Regions from separate parts of the Micromonospora sp. NPDC047521 genome, predicted to be linked through region 3. Evidence: riboswitches for the same ligand, from Rfam matches in the RefSeq annotation. Region 3 holds a riboswitch; each other region holds the start of a gene.
What was found. Region 3 has a riboswitch for cyclic di-AMP ahead of ACZ6N8_RS06305 (C40 family peptidase). Riboswitches for the same ligand answer to the same signal wherever they lie in the genome.
Positions count from the first base shown of each region.

Region 1 (3,262 bases), on a different contig from region 3:
GGCGTGATCACGCCGGTCCCCCGCCGCGACGAGGTCGCCGGCTGGCTGGGCACGCTCGGCGCACCGCGCCTGCAGGTCGTGACCAGCCTGGAGGCGAAGGGCATGGAGTACGACGGGGTGGTGCTGGTCGCCCCGAGCGAGATCCGGGCGGATCCGGGTGCCGGGGTACGGACGCTCTACGTGGCGCTCTCCCGGGCCACGCAGCGGCTCACCACCGTTGACCCGACCGGCTGATCGGGCCCCGACGAGCACCGTCGGGGCGGGTGCCGCCCGTATAGTTGCACACATAGCGATGTGCGCATACATTTGACCGGGTCCCGACTGGCGGCGGAGGGTGGGTTTCGTGGGCGCAGGTCATGACCACCACCACGCGTCGGTCGCCAATGCCGCACACCAGCACCGGGGACGGCTCTGGGCAGCGTTCGGGCTGCTCGCCGCCCTGATGGTGGTCGAGGCGGTGGCGGCCTTCCGCACCGGCTCGCTGGCTCTGCTCTCCGACGCCGGGCACATGTTCACCGACGTGCTCGGAATCGGCATGGCACTCGCGGCGATCACCGCCACCCGCCGGTCGACAGGCGACCCGCAGCGCACCTTCGGCCTCTACCGCCTAGAGGTGCTCGCCGCACTCGCCAACGCCGTCCTGCTCTCCGGCGTGGCGGTCTACGTGGTGATCGAGGCGATCCGCCGGTTCGGCGACCCGCACGAGGTACTGGCCGGCCCGATGCTCGCGGTCGCCGTACTCGGCCTGCTCGCGAACGTGGTCGCCTTCGCGCTGCTGCGTGCCGGCGCGCGGGAGAGCATCAACCTCCAGGGGGCGTACCTGGAGGTCCTCGGCGACCTCCTCGGCTCAGTCGGCGTGATCGGCGCGGCGCTGCTCATCACGGTCACCGACTGGTGGTGGGCCGACCCGCTGGTCGCGGTCGCCATCGGCGTGTTCATCCTGCCGCGCACGTGGCGACTCGGCCGGGCCGCCGTCCGCATCCTCGTGCAGGCCGCCCCGGAACACCTCCAGGTCACCGCCGTACACGACCGGCTCGCCGCAGTGCCCGGCGTGGTCGAGGTCCACGACCTGCACGTCTGGACGCTCACCTCGGGCATGGAGGTGGCCTCCGCGCACCTGACCATGGCGCCCGGCGCGGAGGTCGGCACGGTGCTCAGCGCGGCGCGTACCGCCCTGCACGACGACTTCCGGATCGAACACGCGACGCTCCAGATCGAGCCCGGTGCCGCGCCCGGCGCCTGCGGCTCGGTCGAATGGTGACCGCCTTTCGAGAAGTACGCTCGCATTTGCCCGAGTTTTTGGTCATGACGCACGCACCGTCCGTCACATCGGCTGCAAGCGCCCCACCTGCCCCGGTAGGCTCGGTCCCGGCCTCCACCAGGCGGCGCCCTCCCGGCGCCGGTGGCGGCCGCCGCCTAATCGCCCGAGCGGGCGAACCGGGGAACCATGTTCCTGGGGTGCATCCGCGTCAGCGGTAGGGATCTTCCGTCCCGAACCCGTCAGCTAACCCGGTCGGCGGCTGACGGAAGGACATGCGTAGTGGCACCAGCACGACCACCCGCCGCCCGCCTGGCGGCCCTGATCGTCGCGATGCTCGCCCTCGGCGTCGCACTCCCGGCCGGGGCGGCGGCCGCTCCCCCGACCACCCAGCGGGCCGCCGCGGCACCCGACAGCGACGAAGAGGGCGGCACCCCCGCGCTCCGCGCCCAACTGGAAGCCGCCAGCAAGGGCTACCTGGACGCCAAGCGCGCCCTGGACACCTCCGTGCAGCGGCAGCAGCAGCTCACCACCCAGCTCAAGACCACCGAGGCCGAACTGGAGGCCCGCAGCGGCAAGGTCGGCGAGATCGCCGGCGTCGCCTACCGCACCGGCCGCCTCGGCGCGATGTCGGCGCTGCTCAACAGCAACACCCCGGAAGGCTTCATGGACCGGGCCGCCGCGCTGGACGCGGTCGCCGCCAACGAGGACCGGGTGCTACGCGACCTGATCGCCACCAAGGACGAGGCCACCCGCACCCGGGTCGCCCTGGACGGCGAGATCCGCGAGCAGCGCAAGCAGGTCGCCGTGATGGCCAAGCGCAAGGAACAGGCCGAACGGGCCCTGACCGTGGCCACCACACCCAAGCCGCAGACCACCTCCGACAGCGGCTCCAACCGGGGGACGTCCAGCGCGAACGCCACGGCCGCGCCGCGTAACTCCGACGGCTCCTGGCCCTCGGAGTCGTGCAGCGTCAACGACCCCACCCCGGCCAGCGGCTGCATCACCCCGCGGACCCTGCACGCGCTCAACCAGGCAAAGGCCGCCGGCTTCACCAGGTACGTCTCCTGCCACCGCTCCGGCGGCTCAGGTGAACACCCGAAGGGTCGGGCCTGCGACTTCGCCGCGCAGAAGAACGGCTTCGGCGGTGACGCCACCGGCGGCGACAAGACGTACGGCAACAACCTGGCCGCCTACTTCATCCGCAACGCCGACCGGCTCGCCGTGCTGTACGTGATCTGGTACCGGCAGATCTGGCTGCCCAGCAGCGGGTGGAAGTCGTACAGCGGGGCGGGTGGCGACCCGTCCAGCGACCACACCAACCACGTGCACCTGTCGGTGTACTGACCCCCACCCGTGGCCGGCGCCCCGAACCGGGGGGCCGGCCACCGGTACGTCAGCGGGCGTACCCCTGATGTCGCCGACTGTCGGACGACCCGGCGGCGGCCCGGCGGCAGCATCGTTCCCATGCGACTTCCGCCCACGGCCCGCAAGGCACTGCTCACCCTGCACCTGGTCACCTCCCTCGGCTGGCTCGGCACCGACCTGGTGCTGCTCACTCTCGGCGTGGCGGTCCAGCGCGGCGCCGACCCGGCCACGGTCTACCCGGTCACCGCGCTGCTCGGCACCGTGCTGTTCGCGCCGCTGAGCGTGCTGGTCTGGCTGATCGGCGTGGCCAGCGCACTCCTCACCCCCTGGGGACTGCTGCGCTACCGCTGGGTGCTCGTCAAACTCGTGCTCACCACGGTGATGGTCGGGCTGGTCCTGTTCCTGCTCACCCCGAACCTGCGCCACGCCGGAGCCCTGGGGGCCGCACTGCCCGCCCGGGACCGCGCCGACCTGGTGATCGCCCCCGCCGTCTCGACCAGCCTGATGATCATCGCGACGGTGCTCTCCACCTACAAGCCCTGGGGGCGCCGCCCCACCCGCGCAGCCCGCCCCACCAGCTCAGCCCAAACCGCCCGCGCCGGTCGCACCGGTCGTGATCGCGCCGACCGCGCACGC
Region 1 is NZ_JBVJGN010000003.1:222,889-226,150, reverse strand. Features, by position in the region: gene ACZ6N8_RS08685 (HelD family protein) at 1-234, shown strand, start outside; gene ACZ6N8_RS08680 (cation diffusion facilitator family transporter) at 344-1,261, shown strand; cyclic di-AMP (ydaO/yuaA leader) riboswitch at 1,404-1,535, shown strand; gene ACZ6N8_RS08675 (coiled-coil domain-containing protein) at 1,541-2,605, shown strand; gene ACZ6N8_RS08670 (hypothetical protein) at 2,726-3,262, shown strand, end outside.
Region 1: it holds a riboswitch for cyclic di-AMP, as region 3 does, so the genes downstream of both, ACZ6N8_RS08675 (coiled-coil domain-containing protein) here and ACZ6N8_RS06305 (C40 family peptidase) in region 3, are expected to answer to the same signal.

Region 2 (3,262 bases), on a different contig from region 3:
GGGCGGCCTGCGCCGCCTGGTCGGGCCCCCGGCCGACATCGCCGAGGGTCTGCGTCGGGAGGTCCGCGAGCAGGTCGGCCTGCCCATCACGGTGGGCGTGGCGCGGACGAAGTTCCTGGCGAAGGTGGCAAGCGGGGTGGCGAAACCGGACGGGCTGCTGGTGGTCGCACCCGACGGCGAACTGGCGTTCCTGCATCCGCTGCCGGTCGAGCGGCTCTGGGGTGTCGGTCCGATCACCGCCGCGAGGCTGCGCGAACGCCGGATCCGTACGGTCGGCGACGTGGCCCGGCTCGGTGAGGCGGCGCTGGTCTCGCTGCTCGGCGCGGGCGCGGGCCGGCACCTGCACGCTCTGGCCCACAACCGTGACCCCCGGCCGGTGCAGGTGGGCCGCAGGCGTGGGTCGATGGGGGCGCAGCACGCGCTGAGCCGCGCCCCGCACGCGGCGGCCGAGCTGGACGCGATCCTCGCCGGCCTGGTCGACCGGGTCACCAGGCGGATGCGGGCCGCCGGACGGGCCGGACGCACGGTGGTGCTGCGGCTGCGCTTCGGCGACTACACGCGGGCCACCCGCTCGCACACGGTGGGCAAGGCGACCGCGGACACCACACAGGTGCTCGCCGCCGCACGGGCGCTGCTGCGGGCGACCCAGCCCGAGATCGACAGGCGGGGCGTGACCCTGATCGGCGTCTCGGTGGGCAACCTCGACGACAACCCGGTCCAGCCGGAGCTGCCCTTCCAACCCGACCCCGGCACCGACCTCGACGCGGCGGTCGACGCGGTCCGCGACCGGTTCGGATCGGCGGCCCTCACCCGGGCGGTGCTGCTCGGCCGCGATCCCGGCGTCGAGATGCCGCTATTGCCCGACTGATGGCCGCGTTTCCTGCGATCGGTGACACATCACAGCAGGTCGGCGGTTTAGCCGACCGCCCACGGGTGACCCTTGAGGGGAACAGCCTGACGAGGGGGGCCCTACGATGTCCGACGACACCAGCAACCGACCGAGCCGTCGCGTCGAGCGTCCGCACGACGTGACCGACCCACTGCTCTGGCAGCTCGCGGTCGACGTGCTGAGCGCCCACGAGCCGGACGACGAGGGGCACTGCCGCAATCTCCAGTGCGCCGGCCAGGGGTGGCCGTGCGAGGCCCGCACCGGCGCCGAGCACTCGCTGCGGCTGGCCCGCGGCGAGTCCACGTCGGTCGAGATGACAGTCGACGACGTACGGGACGAGAGCCGCCCCGGCTGGCCCGGCGGGACCGCGCCGCGCTGGGGCCGCAACGCCGGGCCGCTGCCCGCACAGCAGCGGGAGCAGAGGGCGTCCGCCACCGCGGCCTGACCGCGACCCGCGTCGTCACGCGCGAACGCTCGGCCGGTGACCCGGCCGAGCGTTCGTGCGTCATGCGTCGTGCGTCAGAGGCTGAGCCGCTGACCCGGGAAGATCAGACCCGGGTCGGCGCCGATCAGCTGCCGGTTGCGCTCGTACAGCGCCTGCCAGCCGCCGGTCGAGCGCTGGCGGTCGGCGATCTCCGACAGGGTGTCGCCCGGCTTGACGGTGTACGTCTCGCCGCCCGCCGCGGGCGCGGTGCGCTCGTTGTCGCGCGTCGCCGGCTTCTCGCCGCGCGACGGCCCGGGCTTCGAGCTCGACTCCGTCGACTTCGTTGACTTGGTCGACTTCGTTGACTTGGTGGACTTCGTTGACTTGGTGGCGGAGCCGCCCGACGAGCCGCCCTTCTTGCCGCAGGTCGGCCAAGCGCCGATGCCCTGCCCGTCGAGCACGTTCTCGGCGACGGCGATCTGCTCGCCGCGGCTGGCCAGGTCGGCGCGTGCGGCGTACTTCTTGCCGCCGTAACCGGCCCAGGTGCTCTGCGAGAACTGCAACCCGCCGTAGTAACCGTTACCGGTGTTGGTCTTCCAGTTGCCGCCGGACTCGCACTTGGCGATCGCGTCCCAGTTGACGCCGGCCTGCGCCGGGGCGGCCGGGCCGAAGAGGGCGACAGCACCGGTGACCGCGCCGACGGCAAGGGTGCCGACGGCGAGGCGGCGGGTGGTGACCCGTCGATGACGGGGCGTGTGAGCAGAAGTCATGAATTTCCTCCACGCCGGCGAGGTGAGCTGTCGGGTTCGGGCCGAGGAGCCCGGCCGCGCGGTGGCGGCTTCACCCCGAGGTGACGTGCACCGGAAAACCTGGGTCCCCCGCTCCTGCCCGGTGGACTGGGTTCCGACGACCGGGGGCAGGATTTGGCGTTGCCGGCCGTGGTGTCCGCAGTGGCGAACCCGACCGACGTTAGGCACGGTCGGTGACGAACGCCCACTCGCTGTGAAGTTCTTCACCGGGCAGCGCTCCGCGTTGCGCCCACCGGTTGCGGGCCTCGCGGCACTGTGCAGTGACCACGATGGACCGTTTGCGATCAGCGCTCTGGGCGGAGCCAGGCGACGATTCGACGCAGCAGCTCGACGTGGCCTGGCGACTCGTACGACCGGCCGTCGTGGCCGAGGGCGCTGTAGACGATCCGGCTGTCCCCTGCCGTGCGGGCCCAGACGAGCGGGTGGAAGACGCCGCCCTCCCGGTGCCCGTAGAGCGGCTCGATGTGGACGCCATCGACCCGTTCCAGGTCGGTGTAGCGCTCGTCGAAGACCTCGATGTCGCCGAGCCCTTCGGTGATCGGATGCGCGACGGCGGTCCGCCGGATGAGACTGGAACCGATCGGCGGATGGAACGAACGGCCGTGCTCCCAGGCGGCGCCGATCGTGGCACGCCAGCTCGGCACCCGGGGGAACGCGAGGGTCGCGCTGTGGACGGCGAGCAGGTTGCCGCCGCCGGCCAGGAAGCCGTCGAGAACGAGCCCGAAGAGCGCGTCGTCGGGGACCGGGGAGGACCGGTCGGCGCTCGCGTTCACCACCAGCAGTCGGGCACCGTCGAGCGCGGTAGCGAGCCGGTCGACGGACGTCACGACGGCGGCACCACCGATCATGTCCGCGAGGATGGCGCTGGTCTGCGCCAACGGGTGCCAGGGGTCGCCGTGCGGCCCCTGGCCGCTGAAGATCACTGTGCCGACAGGCACGGGCCCTCCCGGAATCGACGTTCGGGCAGAGGTCAGGGTCGCGTACCGGCGGGGCCCCTGCCGGGTGCCCCGCCGGTCGGAGCGACTACAGGGTGCGGGCCAGCCGGTCGGCGAGCGTCCGGGTGAAGCGGGCCGGGTCGGCCAGTTCGCCGCCCTCGGCGAGCACCGCCAGGCCGTACAGCAGCTCGGCCGTCTCGGTCAG
Region 2 is NZ_JBVJGN010000020.1:37,418-40,679, forward strand. Features, by position in the region: gene dinB (DNA polymerase IV) at 1-868, shown strand, start outside; gene ACZ6N8_RS28925 (hypothetical protein) at 975-1,334, shown strand; gene ACZ6N8_RS28930 (transglycosylase family protein) at 1,409-2,083, opposite strand; cyclic di-AMP (ydaO/yuaA leader) riboswitch at 2,082-2,252, opposite strand; gene ACZ6N8_RS28935 (ThuA domain-containing protein) at 2,407-3,060, opposite strand; gene htpG (molecular chaperone HtpG) at 3,146-3,262, opposite strand, start outside.
Region 2: it holds a riboswitch for cyclic di-AMP, as region 3 does, so the genes downstream of both, ACZ6N8_RS28930 (transglycosylase family protein) here and ACZ6N8_RS06305 (C40 family peptidase) in region 3, are expected to answer to the same signal.

Region 3 (3,262 bases):
CAGTGCATTCCGCGTACTGTCGACGCGACGGTGCCGGGCACGTTGTCGTGGCCGATGATGTGCTGGCGGTCCAGCGGGATGCCGAGCCGCAGCGCGAGGTGCCGGACGAGCTTCGCCGAGGTCCGGTACATCGCCTCGGTGTACCAGGTGCCCTGGGCGGCGAAGCCCTCGTGCTCCAGCCCGATCGACTTGGCGTTGACGTACCAGTTGCCGGCGTGCCAGCCGACGTCCTTGGTCTTCACGTGCTGGGCGATGTGCCCGTCCACCGATCGCAGCGAGTAGTGCCAGCTCACGTACGTCGGGTCCTGGACGAGCTTCAGCGTGGTCGCCCAGCTCGCCTCGGTGTCGTGGATGACGATGTACTCGATCTTCTGCCGGGCGGGCCGGTCGGAGAGGTCGTGGTTGCCGTAGTCGCCGTCGCCGAACGCCTGGTAGGGCGCCGGGATCCACTCGCAGGAGATGGTGCGGGGGCACTCCAGCCCGTCCGGGCGGGCGAGGCGACGCAGACCCAGCCGGTCCAGCCAGGAGCGCTCCGGTCGTACCGCGCTGGCCGGCAGCGTGATCCGCTGGCCGTCGTCGGTCACCCGGGACTCGCCGGCGCTGATCGTGGTGAAGACCTCGTCGGCGAAGGCCGCCGCGGCGTCGGCGCTGTCCGCGCCGGCGTAGCGGGCCACCGCGCCGTACCAGGTGGCCGGGTCGGTGCCGGCTCCGACCGGGGCACCCAACTCCCGCTGGTACGACGCGAGCAGCGCCGCCCCGCCACGGATGTTGGCGTTCGGGTCGGTACGCAGCGACTCGGGTGCGGCGCCGGTCAGCGCGGCGGCGGCGTCCACGGTCTGCAACGCGGCCGGGGGTGGCGCGGGGTCCTCGGCGGGTGGGGTCGCGGGTGCCAGCGCGGGCCGGGAGTCGTCGCCGCGCGGGTCCTCGGTGCCGGTGTCGTGGTGGCCGCGTCCGGGCAGGGCGGCGACGTGGCGGGCGTCGGTCAGGTGCATCGGGCCGTAGCCGCCGCTGGTGCTCGGTGTGCCGCCGTTGCTGTCCCAGCGGGACTCCAGGTAGGAGACACCGAGCAGCACGGTGGTCGGCACGCCGTACTCGGTCGCCGCGGCGGCGTACTGCTGCTGGCGGTCGGGGGCGGGCGCCGCTGCGGCGCCGGCGGGTGGCGGTATCGCGGTCGAGGCGGCGACCACGGCGGCGGCGAGCAGGGCGAGCCGGCCGGCGGACAGGGTTGGACGGTGCATCGAACCCCCCAGATTTGCGCGGATGAAGGTGAGGTCACCTTCGCGCCGCCCGGGAGCCTGCGTCAATACCTTTCCATCTGTCGAAGTCTTCGGAAAGAAATCTTCGCGTACGCCCCGTGACTCTCTCCAATCGGTACGGAGTGTCACGGCCGCACGGGTTGCGGATCGGTAACGGGCGTCTCTACTCTGGTCATTTGTCGGCCCGACAGCAGGTCCGCCCAGCCCGGGCGGTAACGGACCGACACCGCCGAGTCGCTTCCGAGCGAACCGGGGACCCACGTCCCCCCGGGGTGAATCCGCAGCCACTGCGGTAGGGCGCCAACTTCCCGCCCGAACCCGTCAGCTAACCCGGTAGGCGGTCAGGAAGAAGGAGAACGGAACCCCGGTGGCACTCCATGCCCCGCGGCCGTCGTCCGAGCGGTCGGCGCCAGCCGGCCCGACGTCGATCGTGCCGCGCCCACGCTGGTCCCGCTTCACCACCGCTCTCGCCGCACTGGCCGGCGTCGCCGTCGTCCTGACCGGCAGCGCCACCGCGGCCCACGCCGACCCGTCGGTCGCCGAGATCGAACGCCAGATCGACGCCGACTGGAACAAACTCGAACCGATCATCGAACGGCACAACGCCACCCGGATCGACCTCGCCGCCAAGCGCAGGCAGGCCGACGCGTTGGCCGCCCAGATCGCCCCGCTGGAGCGTCAGGTCGACGCCGCGATGGACAAGGTCAGCGCCCTGGCCGTGCGCGCGTACAAGGGCGAGAACGTCTCCACCGTCAACGCCGTGCTGGGCAGCCGGTCGCCGAGCGAGGTCGTCGGGCAGCTCGAAATGCTCGACCGTTTCGCGCACAACCAGCAGCAGGACGTCCGCGAGGTGGCCGACCTGCGCGACGAGTTGGCCGCGAAGAAGGCTCCGCTCGACGAGATGGTGTCCCAGCTGACCCGCACCGAGGCCCAGCTGGCGGCGAAGAAGAAGCAGATCAACGAGGAGATCGACCGCCTACAGAAGCTGCGCCTCAAGGTGTACGGCAACGGGGGCGGCGGCCCGCTGCGCCCCGCGCCCTGCCCGGCGAGCTACCCCGGCGGTGCTGCCGGCACGGCGGTGAAGTTCGCCTGCGCGCAGATCGGCAAGCCCTACGTGTGGGGGGCCGAGGGCCCGAACTCGTACGACTGCTCCGGGCTGATGCTCGCCGCGTGGGCGAAGGCCGGCGTGAGCCTGCCGCACAACGCCGCCGCGCAGAGCCGGGTCACGAAGAACGTCAGCCGGGCCGACCTGCGCCCCGGTGACCTGGTGTTCTACTACAGCGACATCCACCACGTCGGCATGTACGTCGGCAACGGCTGGGTGGTGCACGCCTCCCAGGCCGGTCAGCCGGTCAAGATGAAGAAGGTCGACGACGGCCCGATCCACAGCTACGGCCGCCCCGGCTGATCAGAGGTGACCGAAGGGCCCGTCGCGATCCGTTCGCGGCGGGCCCTCGTCGTTCTTGCCTCAGCGGGTCGGCCAGGTGCGCCAGTGCTGCCAGGCCCGGCTGGGATTCGGTGCCGGTGACCAGCGCGTCGAGGTCGCTGGTCGTACATTTGTTCGATAGAATGCCCACATGGCTTCCTGGTCCGAATTCGCCGCCGACGAGCCCCGACTCGCCGACGGGATCCGCGTTCTCCTCCAGCAGTACGGGCCGGGCTTCGGCTACCTGGCCACGGTCCGCGCCGACGGCGGGCCCCGGGTCCATCCGGTTTCCCCGGTCATCACCGACGAGGGCTTGTTCTGCTTCGTCATCGACTCCCCGAAGCGCCGTGACCTCGAACGGGACGGCCGTTACGCGCTGCACTCGTTCCCGCCTGAGGAGAGCGACGACGAGGCGTACGTGGCGGGTCACGCCCGACCGGTGACCGACCCCGCCCAGCTGGCCCGGTTGGCCCAGGGTGCCCGGGCCGAGCCGCACGCCGACTGGCGGCTGTTCGAGTTCACCGTCGACGTGGCGATGTTGACCCGCCGCGAGCAGCCCGTCGCGGGCATTCCGGGTTAC
Region 3 is NZ_JBVJGN010000002.1:503,428-506,689, reverse strand. Features, by position in the region: gene ACZ6N8_RS06310 (N-acetylmuramoyl-L-alanine amidase) at 1-1,238, opposite strand, end outside; cyclic di-AMP (ydaO/yuaA leader) riboswitch at 1,474-1,610, shown strand; gene ACZ6N8_RS06305 (C40 family peptidase) at 1,624-2,664, shown strand; gene ACZ6N8_RS06300 (pyridoxamine 5'-phosphate oxidase family protein) at 2,834-3,262, shown strand, end outside.